Regions from separate parts of the Gordonia sp. 852002-50395_SCH5434458 genome, predicted to be linked through region 3. Evidence: predicted binding sites of a transcription regulator. Region 3 holds the regulator's gene; each other region holds the start of a gene.

Region 1 (4,605 bases), on a different contig from region 3:
AGTGACTCGACGTCGAGCCACTCGTAGAGCATGAATTCGAGGTCGCGCTTGGAGATCGGTTCGGCCATGACACTTTCCTTGAGGCAGCGGATTGCTGGCTGCTCGACACGACGATCGGGTCACACGATCCGAAGTCCGACGTGACGGAATCGTCGTCCTAAGCAGTCGCTCATTTTATGAGCACTCGCTTATACTGCCTGGTGTGCCGGTTTGGGTCAACCATCAGGCGGGAATTCGACGAGCGAAACGGGGTGACGGCGACGTGACGACGCGGGAGTCGGCTGCAGCGCAGCGCATACGCGATGCGGCAATTGTGTCGTTCGCCCAACTCGGCTATGCGGGCACGTCGACGCGGCAGATCGCTGCCTCGTTGAAGATGAGCGCCGCGGCGATGTACCCACACTTCCGGTCGAAAGAGGACCTGCTGTACTCGATCGCCCTCGACGGACACCGCAGCGTCTACGAGGCGCTACGCGAAGTCGACGATCCGTCTGACCCGTACGCGGTTCGTCTGGAGAACGTCGTGAGTGCCTTCGCGCGGTGGCAGGCGGAGCACCACGAGCTGGCCAAGGTGGTCCAGTACGAACTGGGTGCGCTCACCGCCGATCACTACCGTTCGATCAGCGCGGTTCGACGCAAGACGACCGCAATTCTCGCGACGATCGTCGCCGGAGGGGTCGCGGCCGGGGAGTTCGCGGCCGACGACCCGGACGATGTGGTGCTCGCCATCTCATCGCTGTGCGTCGACGTGTGCCGCTGGTTCCCCAGTCGAGATCACCGCGACCCCGGCACGCTGGGCACCGCGTACGCGCGTATGGCCCTGCGCATGGTGTTGGCGCGCGAGGGTTGATTCGAACAGGGTTGATTCGACGCCCAACCACGTCAGCCCCGCCACCGGATGTACGGTGCGGGGGGCTGACGGGTTGCTGACGGGTTGCGGTGCAACAGGATTGGCGGCGACGCCGCAGCCAGTCAGGCTGCGTCAGACAGCGGCGGGTCGACGCCGCCAGGCGAGTCGGGTGCGGCCGGCGGGTCCGGTTCAGGTGACGCGCCGGGGTCGGATGGCCCGCCGGGGTCCGTCGGCGGGTCCGGGTCGAGTTGGAGTGGTCTGGGTGGGTTCCACGTGAAGTCGACGCGCTTCTCGCGGGCCGGGGTGTCGTCGGTGAGCATGCTCGCCACCAGTCGCAGTTCGACGCCGGTGAAGATCTGCTCATACGCGCTCGGCGTATCCGTTTTCCGGCGTGGCGATACAGCAGCGCCGCCAACGCTGGGTTCGCCTGCGCCGGTCATGCCGCTCGAACTCGCACCGCCGGCCGTTGTAATTCCTGCAGGATGCCCGGTGGTGTCGGTCGCGGTGTGTTCGGCGTTGATCTGCTCGGTGCCGGTGTGCGCGGTGCCGGTGTGCTCGGAGGCGAGGTAGTCGCGGAAGTCGGCGGCCACGTCGGCCATTCGGTTCACATGTTCACGATTGGGTGGCATGCCGGGACTGGCGTTCAACCGCCACGCCACTCGTCCGGTGTCGGGACCGTCGGTGATCATTCGCGTTGTGTACTGGCCGATATTCGGTCCGACCTTGCTGTTGTGCACGTCGCATGCGGGCACCAGTTGGTCGATATCGGTGAGTCCACCCTTCGCCCAGTCCTTGGCGGCGTGATGCATCTGTACTCGCGACGCGGGTTGGGTACAACCCGGTGCTGAACACATCCCGCCGCCATCGGAGGCGAACGAGGCGAAGCGTTGTCCGAGGGTGGCGATCCTTTTCGATCGACCCAAATACAGTGGCACGCTGGTGTGTTCGGCGAACACTGCGAGGAATGGCTGCGCGCCGCTGGTGGCAGCCATCTCGATCAGATCCTTGATCGGCAGTAGCGCTCCGGAGGCGGTCTGCGCCAAACCAGCCTGCTGCTCGAGTTCGGTGAGACTGGTTTTGACGATCACCTGGATCGGCAGCCCGCGATGAGACTTGCCGAGCATGCCGGAGTCGAGCACACGAGCCAGCAGCGCAGAGAAGGCGTCATGATTGCGTTGCGCTGCCGATCGCTCGTCACGTTGTGCCGCTGCGCGGAGCAGGTCGGGATCAGCCGAACCGACAGGTCCTGACGGCGAGTCGGGATCATCGGGATTGTTCATACCGGGTTTGCCCCACGCATCCAGCACCGCATCCAGACGCGCGCGTGCGGCCGGATCGAGATCGGCGGTCAGCCGTGACATCAGTTGCGCATCTTGCCGATTCACCCAGAACGCACGACGACGCTTGCGGTCTTTGGCGTCTGTCAGTGAGCCGTCGGGATCGAGATGGGCCAACAATCGTGCCCCGAGACTGCTGATTTCAGCCGGAGTGTATGAAGTCGCATAATCTGCCATCTGCACCTCGGCTGCCGCACGCGTCTCTGCGGGAACGGCGCGAGGGATCTTGTTGAGCACATCGATGACGGCCCGTGCATGTGCGGGCGCCACCAATCCCTGCGCCACACGCTCGGCCAGGGTTGGACACTTCGGGGCCACTCGCTCACCCAGTATCGAGGTGAACGTGCCGGTTTCGGCGATCAGCCAATACCTGGCCGCAGGGTCACCGACGTGCAGATGACTGGCCAAAAACCCACTTAGATTGCGGTAGCCCAGCCTACGGTCGGCACTGCGATCAGACACCTCGACCACCAGACGGTCGGTCACAGCTCCCGAGGTGCGCCGAGCCAGCCGCTCGGCAACCTGCGCAGCTTCTACGAGGACTCCGTCCGACAGCGCCGACGCATCAACCTCAGCCAACGTGTCCAAGGCTGCTGACAGACGTGACAGTTGCTCAGCCACCGCGGCATCGGCCGAACCTGGCACGGTTGAAGCCAAAGCGGAAGGCGTGCTGAGGTTTTCGTCGATCTGCTCGTCGTGAAATTCTGTGGCCATCTGTTCTCACCCCCGCCCGTGAGTATCCGTTACAGAGAATCGGCTGCCGAGATCGAGCCGATCAGCCTCTTCGAATATGTGTTCTATGCTACCTGACGAAACGGGCATCCGCCAGGAGAATCCGAACAGTCTTTCGATGAGAGACGGTGTCCTCTTCGGGTGTGATCTCATCTCCCAGAACACCGCGGAGACGCTTCAGCTCGCAAGTCCCCGCACGGCTGTGGCGCGACTACAGAGCGTCGCGAACAGGCCAAGCTGAGCGAACGGGGTGCGGCAGAACCGTTGCATCGCCTTACGTCCCAACCTGCTTACACTCAATTGTCACGTCGAGCTGGGGAGTCATCCGGTCGGAGCTTCATCGTTTCCGGTGGGCCGCAGCGCATACGACGGGGGCACCGTGCCGTTTTTGTAGTAGTAGAACCAAATGTCGGCTGCTTCGGCAGCAGCGAAGACCTCGTTCGGATAGACCCGCGTCGGGTACTCACCCACGTGGATGGTCACTGATGGTGGCGACGTCAAGTCCGCTGCCGGTGGCCGCCCTACCGTGAATAGTCCCGTACGGCCTTGTCCGCCCGGTAGTCGAACCTCGACAGTCATTTCCTGAGCGCTGCCGCCCACTTGTAGAAAAGCTGTCTTGGCGTCATCGATTTCTGCGTCGGTGAAGTCTTGTTGCCAACCGGGACGGGGCAGCCGCCACATGACTCGTGCGTAACGCGTTCGACCATCGAGCGCATCGAGCGGCGTACGAAACGAGTAGAGCGTCTCGTTCGGTCCCAACCACATCTCGTAATCCATCGCGTTGACCACGTGCGTCGGAACTGCCATGGCTAACTCACCTACCCCTCACCGCTCCCGATTTCAAACGCGACGCTGCGCTCGTGTGCGGATTTTTATCCTGCGCTGTCTAGTCGGATGAGGATTCGCCGCTTGTGAACGGGCGCAGCACATAGGAGTCGGGGACAGTGTCGTGCGTGTAGTAGTAGAAGCAGAGGTTTGCTGCTTCGGTGGCATCGAAGACTTCGTTTGGGTACACGAGTGTGGTGTGGTCGGCAACTGCAATCGTTATTGACGGGGGGCTGGTTGTGTCCGCAGCAGGGGGTCGTCCAACGGTGAACAGTCCCTCGATCCCGCGTCCCCCTCGGAAGCGAACTTCCACTGTCATTGCGGATGCGCTGCCTGCCACTTGCAGGAATGCTTCCTTTGCGTATTCGATATCGGTCTGAGTGAAGTCCTCCGACCAGCCGGGGTGGGGCAGCTTACAGATGAGTTCGGTGTATAGCTTGTGGCCATCAAACTGTTGCAGAGGTATGAGAAAGGACCCCAAGTCATCGTCAGGACCGATAAAGGACCTTAGTCCTGGGCTGTCGATCAGATGTGTCTGCATTGCCGAATTCAGCCTTCTCCCTTTTCGCCTGGAACCTCGATGTCTCGAATCCTAGTGACCTTTACCGTACGGCCGTCGGGGAGCTTCACTTCAGCGGGAGCACCGCCTTTTGCCTTGTCATCGAATGTGCGTTGACGCCTAGGTCTTGTGGCGTTGTCGGCACTGAAGTGTCTTGGGTCTGGTGGAGACCGTGATCTCACCGGGAGGACGGATATGGGAGCACCACGGAAGTTCGATCAGTAGACCCGTGAGCCGGCGGTTCGGATGTATCACGACCGTTTGAAGGAGGCGGCCGAGTCGAAACTCGGCGCCAGTAAGCA
Region 2 (4,605 bases), on a different contig from region 3:
GCCGTACGAATCCTCGCCGCCCTCGTAGGGGTGGCTCACGGCGATTCCCGACGCGCCGATGGCGACGTCGGTCTGACCGGTACGCCACGCGCGGCCCATCGTGTCGGTGACGATGACCGCGACGTGGTGACCCGTGCGCTCGGCGATGGCCTCACGCAACAGCCGCGCGCTGCCGTCGGGGTCGTCGGGGAGTAGCGCGATCTGGTCGGTGGGCACGTTGGAACCGTCGACGCCCGCGGCCGCCTGCACGAGGCCGAGTTTGTTCTCTGTGATGAGCGTGCGGTTCTTGCGCGCGAGGACGCGCACCGACTCGGCTTCGATGAGCTTGCGCCGCAGGGCATCACGCTCGTCGGGGTCGGTGGGTGCCGGAATCATCCGGCCCTCGGTCTTGGAGAAGACCTTGCTGGTGACGACGACGACGTCGTCGTTGCGCAACCACGGGGCGCGGCGTGTGATCTCCGCGGCGAGGTCGGTGGTGGCGTCGAACTCGGGCAGACCGGTGACGGGGATGATCTCCAGAGCCGCGGGGGCGCGGTGGTCGCGGAGTGCTCCGTCCCGCGATGCTGCGCCGGCGTCGGCCGTCATCGGGCGTCTCCGGCGGCGTCGGGGCGGGCGGGGTGTGGAATGTCGACGCCGACGAGGGCACACGCGTCACGGACCATCACGGCGGTCGTCTGTGGATCGCTCATCAGCAGTGGTGCCGCTCCGATGGCGATGCCATCGACGTGTGCGGTGTCGCCCTCGGCGATCAGCCATCCGTCGAGGATTCCGTTGCCACTGCGGGCCCCGTAGTGGGCGGCGATCGCCTCTGCGGAGGACTCGACGCCGATGACCGACAGGCATTCGTCGGCCATTCCCCGCAGCGGTCGATTGTCGATGACCGGTGAGATGCCGACCACGGGTGCCGACGTTGTGCGCAACGCGCTTCGGATGCCGGGGACGCTGACGATCGCGCCGATGCTGACGACGGGATTGCTCGGTGCGAGCAGGACGATGTCGGCGTCTGCGATCGCTTCGGCCACCCCCGGTGCTGGCGCGGTGTCGTCGGACCCGACCTGTGCGAACCCGAACGTCGGGATCTGCGCACGATGGCGAACCCACCACTCCTGGAAATGGATCGCGACGCGCTCGCCTTCGCGCCCATCGGGTTTGGAGACGACGACGTGTGTCTCGTGACGTTCGTCGGTGGCGGGAAGAAGTCGCACGCCGGGCTGCCAACGCCGACACAGCGCGGCGGTGACATCGGAGAGCCGGTATCCGGCGTCGAGCATCTGGGTGCGGATCAGATGTGTCGCCAGATCGCGGTCGCCGAGTCCGAACCAGTCGGGATCGGCTCCGTAGGCGGCCAGTTCCTCCTTGGCGTGCCACGACTCGTCGGCTCGACCCCAACTGCGCTCCGGGTCGATTCCGCCGCCGAGCGTGTACATACAGGTGTCGAGATCGGGACAGATGCGCACGCCGTGCATCCATGCGTCGTCACCGACGTTGACCACCGCGGTGATCTCGTTTCCGCTGCTCGACGCCGCGTCGCCCGCGGCGTCGGGAAACGGCGTCGGACCGAGCAGTTCGCGAACTCCGGACAAAAATCGTGCGCCGCCGACACCGCCGACGAGTACCGTCACCTTCACAACGACCCACTCTAGTGAGTCCGGATCGAATCGATATCATGGACCACGACGCTGCGCCCGCCATTCGCGTCCGATGTGACATTGATGTGTCCCCGCAACACAACTCGTGTCTTACGGGGAGTTTTTGTCAGTCGATGGTATTAAGGAATATTTCGATTCAACTTGACCGGACACGTCTCTGGCGTGTCTAATCACATCAGTGTCATTTCTGGTTCGAGATCGAGAATCGGTGCATCGCAACGAAGTTCGATCACGTGTTCGAATTCAGAAAGGTTGATCCGACACCGTGGTGGTGCCAGGTCGCGCCGGACACTTGGTGAAGATCGAGAATGTACGGGTATGAGTGGTGGTGTGGCACCGATGCCGCGCCGCCGTGACGACAGAGAACAACGACTTCCCAGGCAGGAGGCGCCGACGATGGCATTCGACAACGCGATCGGCAATCCCCTTGAACCACACGGACATTCAGAGATCGCGTCCCCGTTGAGTGGGGATGCGAATTACACAACCCTTGGGCCCGTTGATGATTCATTCATCGGGACACCTGAGATCGGGACACCTGAGGTGTCACTCGGCGCTGACGAGAACTCGCAGCGGCGCCATCTTTCCTTGGTGCCCAACGACTTCGAGGCCCTGTTCGACGAGATCGAAGACCAATGGCAAGATCGCGCGCTGTGCGCGCAGACCGATCCGGAGGCCTTCTTCCCGGAGAAGGGTGGCTCCACCCGCGAGGCGAAGCGCATCTGCCAGGGCTGCGAGGTGAAGGCCGAGTGCCTCGAGTACGCCTTGCACAATGACGAGCGTTTCGGAATCTGGGGCGGACTGTCCGAGCGTGAGCGTCGACGCCTCAAGCGCGGCATTATCTGACGCCTACTCGGGTCCCCGGTCGATGATGTCCTCGTCGAGTCCGAGGTGTGTCGCGACCTGCTGTACCAAGACCTCGTGAACGAGGTCGAGTAGGTCCTCGCCCTTCTTCGCCCTGCTCTCCAGTGGCCGGCGGAAGAGGATGATCTGCGCCCTGGTCGGCGCTCCGTGTACATCGACCCCCGCGGGCATCAACCGCGCAAGCGGAACGGCACCGTCGGCTGTCACCTCGTCGGGCCACTGCACGGTTTCCGGGTCACGCGGGAGAAGACGTGGGATCTCGTCGACGGCGATGTCGAGTGCCGAGAGTTGATCGTGCCAACGTGCATCTATCTCCGCGAACGCCTCGAGGACGACCGTGTCGAATTCGTCCGACTTACTACGCCACGCCGGCACACCCTGGGGCAGCAGCGGTGAGCGCAGACCCCGGCCTCGTCGGTCGCGACGTGCTCGACGCGCCGCGCGGACGGCCGAGAGCCGCATATCGGACACCCGGTTCTCCGAGGAGCGCACCGGCGAACCCTGGCTTCGATCGCGCGTGGCGCGCCGCCGTTCGATACGCATGCCGAGATTGTAAGTCTCCACCGTCCGCTGTCGCGTCGGAGATGCGTGCCGCGTGTCGGACCCCGGGCTGCGTGTCCGACTCCGCGCCGCGTGTCGCCTCACCGTTCGCCGGGGCGTGGGACTAACCTTTCTGCTGTGAAGCTTCCCCGACAATGCTGCCGCCCGGCTTGCTCCCGGTCGGCGGTGGCGACCCTGACCTTTGTGTACGCCGAGTCGACGGCGGTCATCGGTCCTCTCGCCACGTCGGATGAGCCGCATTCGTGGGATCTGTGCGACGAGCACGCGCGCCGCATCACTGTGCCGCGCGGGTGGGAGATGCTGCGCAGTAAGCGGGGATTCTCGGCGCCGGTCGCCGAAGACTACGAACTGACCGCCCTCGCCGAGGCCGTGCGCGAGGTCGGTGGGCGTGAGGTCGGTGCACGCGGAATCGCAGGTGCTGTGGGACGCGCGCCCGGTTTCGACCAGGAGGCGTTCGACGACGTTCACGCAGGCCGTCATCGTGCGGGTACGTCGACGACCGACGTGCGCTCGGGTCCCGATGTGCGTTCCGGGGCCGACGCTGCTCGCCGAAGCGGAGCGGTGAAGCCGCGCCCCGGCAGGCGTGGGCATCTTCGTGTGTTGCCCGACCCGGTCGACTGATGCGCCCGCGAGATCTGGTGGATCAGAATATGGCTGTGTGTGGGCAGCGACGCCATGCGTCGCTAGGCTGACCCTATGCGTACAGATGCCGCCGACCTCGATGATGTCGACGATCTGATTGCAGGCGACTCCGAGGGTCTGCTGCAGGCGGCGGCGTTGACGGGTGCGCAGGTGCGTGCCGTTGCCGAGGCCATGCGTGAGGGCGTCCTCGAACCGTTGGCGGCGCTGCGGCCCCGAAGTGTTGTCATCGTGCACGGCGTGTCGAGCGTTGCCCGCGACGCCGTCGCGCTCGTCGTGGCCTGCGTCGCCACCCGCGTCGATGTGCCGATCGTCTCCGCGCCCGCCCTGCCGGGCTGGGTCGGTCCACTCGATGTGGTTGTCGTCGCGGGCGACGACGCGGCCGACATGGCACTCGCGGATGCCGCGGCACGGGCGCAGCGTCGACGCGCAGAAGTCGTCGTCGCAGCACCCATCGAGGGGCCGTTGCGAGATGCTCTGGGCGGCAGCGGAATTGACCTTTCACCTCGTCTTCGCGTCGATCCGCGGTTCCGATTCGCGGCGTACGTCGCGGCGCTGTTGGCGGTATTCGCATCACTCTCCGATGTGCGGTTCACCGGTCCGGTGCCGCTCGTGGGCGACATTGCCGACGCACTCGACGACGAGGCGGCGACAGATCATCCCGCCCGCGAGACGTTTCACAACCGCGCCAAACTGCTGGCAGCTCGACTGGCAGATCGTCGAGTCGTATGGACGGGCGACAGTCCGGCTGCGTCGGTGGTCGCCGCACGGAACGCCAAGTCACTTCTCGCGTTGTCCGGAAAGGTCTGCGCCACAGCCGATATCGATGCCGTCGCGAGTATTTCGCTGCAGTCGTGGAGTACTTCGGGCGCGTCCGCCGTCGACTCGATCT
Region 3 (4,605 bases):
TGTCGGCGAGAGCTGTCACGGATGCGCGACCGTGCGCGCGCACCTGATCGGCTATTGCTCGCTGTCGCTCTTCGGCGTACACCTGTCGACTCCGATCTGTGGTGTGTGGCTCACCTTCCGGCGAACCATCTGTGGGGTCTGTGTTCTGTGGATCTGGCTTCTGCGGATCTGTGTTCTGTCGGATCTGTGTTCTGTGGATCACCGCGTGATTGGTTCTGTGTGGGATTCGATGTTGATATATCTGTGTTTACGCCCGTGTGTGTTGACAAGTCAAGCGTTTCGAGTAACTTTGATCACAGAAATTCACGACGCCGGGTATTCCTCACAGATCACCGCACCCGGCCGATCGACCCGGAAGGCAGCAGACGCAATGGAGAATCACCTGGTAACGGAGAATCGGGTCACCATGAACGGTCAGGGAGAGTTGACGGGAACACCCGTCGTCGCGGGGTTTGCCTACGGGCCGGTGTTGTGGCCGGGTGGGCGCGTCGAGTACGACGAGACGTCACTCGGCACTGATCGCGTCCTCGCCGAGGGCGAGCGGGACACGGAGTCGGAACGTCTCGTCGCCGCCGCGGCAGTCGTCGCGGGCAGACTGCGTGATCGCGCATCACACGCGTCGGGAGCTGCGGCCGAGGTTCTTGCCGCGACCGCCGGGTTGGCCGAGGATCGGGGATGGATCGGTGCGGCAAAGTCCCGTGTCGCGAAGGGGGCGTCGGCACCTGCTGCCGCAGTCGCGGCCACGGCGCAGTTCTCCGAGATGTTCGCCAAACTCGGCGGGTTGATGGCAGAGCGGATCACCGACCTCAACGACGTGCGTGACCGGGTGGTCGCCGAGTTGCTCGGCCGGCCGGAGCCGGGAATTCCGACGCCGAGCCAACCGTCGATCCTCTTCGCGGACGACCTCGCTCCCGCGGATACCGCGGGGCTCGATCCCGCTGTGATCGTCGGGCTGGCCACGCGTCTCGGCGGACCGACCAGTCATACCGCCATCATCGCGCGTCAATTGGGCATCCCGTGCGTGGTCGCCGTGGCTCGATTGAGTGAGATCACCAGCGGCACAATGGTTTTGCTCGACGGCGGTGCGGGGTCGATCACCGTCGAACCGGAGGAGTCCGAGGCGCGCGAACTCGTCGAGCGCAGTGTTGCGGAGGCAGCGCTTGTTGCTGCGTGGCGTGGCCCTGGCCGGACTGCTGACGGCACCGACGTCGCCATCCTGGCGAATGTCGCCGATGGTGTGTCGGCGCGTCGCGCGGCCGATGCGCCGGTCGAGGGGATCGGGCTGTTCCGCACCGAGTTGGCATTTCTCGACCGGGCAGAGGAACCCGATGTCGACGAGCAGACACGTCTGTACCGCGACGTGTTCGAGGCGTTCGCGGGCCAAAAAGTCGTCATCAGAACGCTCGACGCCGGCTCGGACAAGCCGCTGGCCTTCATCGAGCACCCGGACGAGGCGAACCCCGCACTCGGCGTGCGCGGTAACAGAATCGGCGATGACCACCCCGAAATCGTGCGAACTCAACTCGACGCGATCGCGCGCGCGGCAGAAGCATCCGGCACGACGCCGTGGGTCATGGCACCGATGATCGCCACGGCCGCAGAGGCTGCACAGTTCGCCGATCTCGTCCGTCAGCGTGGTCTGACGGCCGGCGTGATGATCGAGATCCCTGCAGCGGCAATTCTGGCGCCGGCGATCCTGGCCGAGGTCGACTTCGTGTCGATCGGAACCAACGACCTCACGCAGTACACGATGGCCGCCGACCGGATGTCGGCAGAACTTGCCGAACTGACCGACCCGTGGCAACCCGCGGTGCTCGCACTCATCTCGCAGGTCGCGACCGCCGGCGCCCAGCAGGGCAAACCCGTCGGCGTCTGTGGTGAGGCCGCGGCCGACCCGTCGCTCGCGTGTGTGCTCGTCGGACTGGGAGTCACCTCGCTGTCGGCGGCTCCGGCGGCGACAGCAGCAGTCGGGGCGAAGCTGTCGACGGTGACCATGGAGCAGTGCCGAGCCGCGGCCGCTGCCGCGCTTGCCACCTCGAGTCCGGCACTCGCCCGACGTGCCGCAGCCGAAAAACTCGACCACTGATACAGACCCCGCTGGTCAATGACCTGCGGGGCCCGGTTCAGCGCATCACACCCGGCGCATGACCGTCACGACCTTGCCGAGGATGGCGGCGTCGTCGCCGGGGATCGGATCGAAGAGCGGGTTGTGCGGCATCAGCCAGACGTGGCCGTCTTTGCGTTTGAAGGTCTTCACCGTCGCCTCGCCGTCGATCATCGCTGCGACGATGTCGCCGTTGTCGGCGACATTCTGCTGACGTACGACAACCCAGTCGCCGTCGCAGATCGCGGCGTCGATCATCGATTCGCCGACGACGCGCAGCAGGAACAACGAGCCCTCACCGACGAGCTCACGCGGGAGCGGGAAGACGTCTTCGACCGCCTCCTCCGCGAGAATCGGACCGCCCGCCGCGATACGGCCGAGTACCGGAACGAACGTGGGGGTCGGGAGATCTCCGTTGATGGCATCGGAGTGATGTGCATCGGGAGCCTCGGAGACGTTGACCGCTCGCGGACGGTTGGCGTCGCGCTTCAGCAGGCCCTTGCGCTCGAGAGTGCGCAACTGGTGTGCCACTGATGAGGTGGACGTGAGGCCGACGGCGTCGCCGATCTCTCGGATGCTCGGCGGATATCCACGCTCGCGTACCGACTTTCGGATCACATCGAGGACGCCACGCTGGCGATCGGTGAGTGTTGCCTCGGCGACGGCCGGATGGATCGGTGTCTCCTCGCCGCCTCCGCTCTTCTTGCCTTCGACGCTGCGACCGTTGCCCTTGGGCGACGTCGGGCTGCGTCGTGACTTCTCTGTCATCGGTTCCGTCCTTCCTGATGTTGATGCGGCTGCTGTTGTGAACCGGCTGCTGTTGTGGAGCAGGTGGTGGGGTGCGTCTTTCATCCATCGTCTGGCGCCGACAGTAGCGGAGGCCACTGACAACATCAAACATTTGTTCGACGTGTCGCAGGACTTTGTCGGACCCCTCTGGTAGAACTCGAACATCAGTGCATCGAACGCTTGATCGACCATTGGAGGTAGCGATGACCAGCTTGATGACCAACCCGGTGACCCGCACGATTCCCAGCCCGTCGAGTGCATCCGCGGCAACACCGCCGACCACCCGATCTGCAACGCCCCGACCTGCGTCGACGACGCGTTCTCGAGTTCACCGCGCCACGGTGGTCAGTGGACGCGCATCGTCGAATGCCGTGCGTAGCGAAGAGCTGCGTGTGGCGGGACATGTTCGAACAAGTGAGGTCCGACGGGCCGGCGCGGACGTCTCGCCGCAGCGCCGACGTCGGATTGCGTTCGATCACGGCACCTCTACACGTCCGGCAGGCACGCGATGCGCCGGTGGCGTCGGCGAGATGGTGGCTGCCCGTCGCCGGCGCGCAGCGGTCTTGGCGGTGCTCGCCGGAGTCGGGTTGGCGCTGACCGTGTGGGTCGTCGGGACCGTCGGTGCCGACTACCAGCGGGCGAGCATGCCGTCGTCGACCTCCACGCAGGTGGTCCACGTGCGTTCCGGTGAATCGCTGAGCTCGATCGCGGCGCGGGTCGCGCCCGATATGCCGCGTCAGACCGTCATCGACGAGATCATTGACCTCAACGATCTGCCGTCGAGCGGGCTGCGCGTTGGCCAACCGCTGGTCACACCCGCGTACCGCTGAGCGCTGGCGGTATTCTCGATGTCACAGGGTCCAGTCGGAAACCGACACGGTCACCGCTGCGGTCTCGCTTCCGCCGGTCGTCAGACGATCGGACCAAGCCAGATCGACGGAGCCGCTGCGTCCCGAGATTCGCACGAGGACTACATGCGCTGCCCGTTTTGCAAGAACGAAGACACCAAGGTCGTCGATTCGCGTGTCGCCGATGAGGGGCAGGCGATCCGCCGACGTCGCGCGTGCAGCGAATGTGGGCGACGTTTCTCCACGGTTGAGAGTGCTGTTCTGGCAGTCGTGAAGCGCAACGGAGTGACCGAGCCGTTCAGCAGAGAAAAGGTGATGCGCGGGGTGCGCCGCGCGTGCCAGGGACGTCACGTGAACGAAGACGATCTCGCACAGTTGGCTCAGCAGGTCGAAGACGCGGTGAGATCGTCGGGTTCCGCTGAGATCCCCAGCAACGAGGTCGGTCTGGCCATTCTCGGCCCGCTGCGCGACCTCGACGAGGTGGCATATCTACGTTTCGCCTCGGTCTATCGCTCATTCGATTCGCTCGAAGACTTCCAGCGTGAGATCGACGACCTCCAGGGCAACCTCACCGGTTCCCACGAAGGCGCAGACGACCTCGACACCCCGCCCACAGCCGACTCAGCGACCAGTCCAGCGCGTCCGGTCTCAACCGAGTCGGTCAAGAGCTCGTAGCGCCCGCTTCTCCGAAATGGGATAGGCGGTCCCGAGCTTCTGGGCGAAGAGGCTGACCCGAAGTTCCTCGACAATCCACTGCGCTTCCTCGCTGACGGCGTCTCGGCGCGATTCGGGAAGCTGAGTCAGGCGCTGGTTCCAGCGCTCGGTGACCCTGTCGATGGCGGCCATTCCATCGCGGTCGCGAGT

Evidence for each region. Region 3 encodes LexA, which represses DNA repair genes until DNA is damaged. Its sites were predicted from a motif close to CGAACANNTGTTCG; they were not measured.
Region 1: a site for LexA is predicted at 2,973-2,986, ahead of A5785_RS22575 (HNH endonuclease signature motif containing protein). Genes of this name have one in related genera too.
Region 2: a site for LexA is predicted at 1,876-1,889, ahead of cofD (2-phospho-L-lactate transferase). Genes of this name have one in related genera too.

Annotation. Positions count from the first base shown of each region.
Region 1 is NZ_LZTC01000105.1:80,403-85,007, reverse strand. It holds gene A5785_RS22585 (acyl-CoA dehydrogenase) at 1-68, opposite strand, end outside; gene A5785_RS22580 (TetR/AcrR family transcriptional regulator) at 263-850, shown strand; gene A5785_RS22575 (HNH endonuclease signature motif containing protein) at 973-2,901, opposite strand; gene A5785_RS22570 (hypothetical protein) at 3,241-3,726, opposite strand; gene A5785_RS22565 (hypothetical protein) at 3,806-4,285, opposite strand.
Region 2 is NZ_LZTC01000063.1:33,421-38,025, reverse strand. It holds gene A5785_RS14580 (coenzyme F420-0:L-glutamate ligase) at 1-585, opposite strand, end outside; gene cofD (2-phospho-L-lactate transferase) at 582-1,628, opposite strand; gene A5785_RS23510 (WhiB family transcriptional regulator) at 2,238-2,495, shown strand; gene A5785_RS14565 (metallopeptidase family protein) at 2,499-2,975, opposite strand; gene A5785_RS14560 (DUF3499 domain-containing protein) at 3,192-3,695, shown strand; gene A5785_RS14555 (hypothetical protein) at 3,771-4,605, shown strand, end outside.
Region 3 is NZ_LZTC01000053.1:5,240-9,844, reverse strand. It holds gene A5785_RS12680 (DeoR/GlpR family DNA-binding transcription regulator) at 1-82, opposite strand, end outside; gene ptsP (phosphoenolpyruvate--protein phosphotransferase) at 371-2,086, shown strand; gene lexA (transcriptional repressor LexA) at 2,132-2,872, opposite strand; gene A5785_RS23720 (LysM peptidoglycan-binding domain-containing protein) at 3,097-3,723, shown strand; gene nrdR (transcriptional regulator NrdR) at 3,868-4,416, shown strand; gene hrpA (ATP-dependent RNA helicase HrpA) at 4,390-4,605, opposite strand, start outside.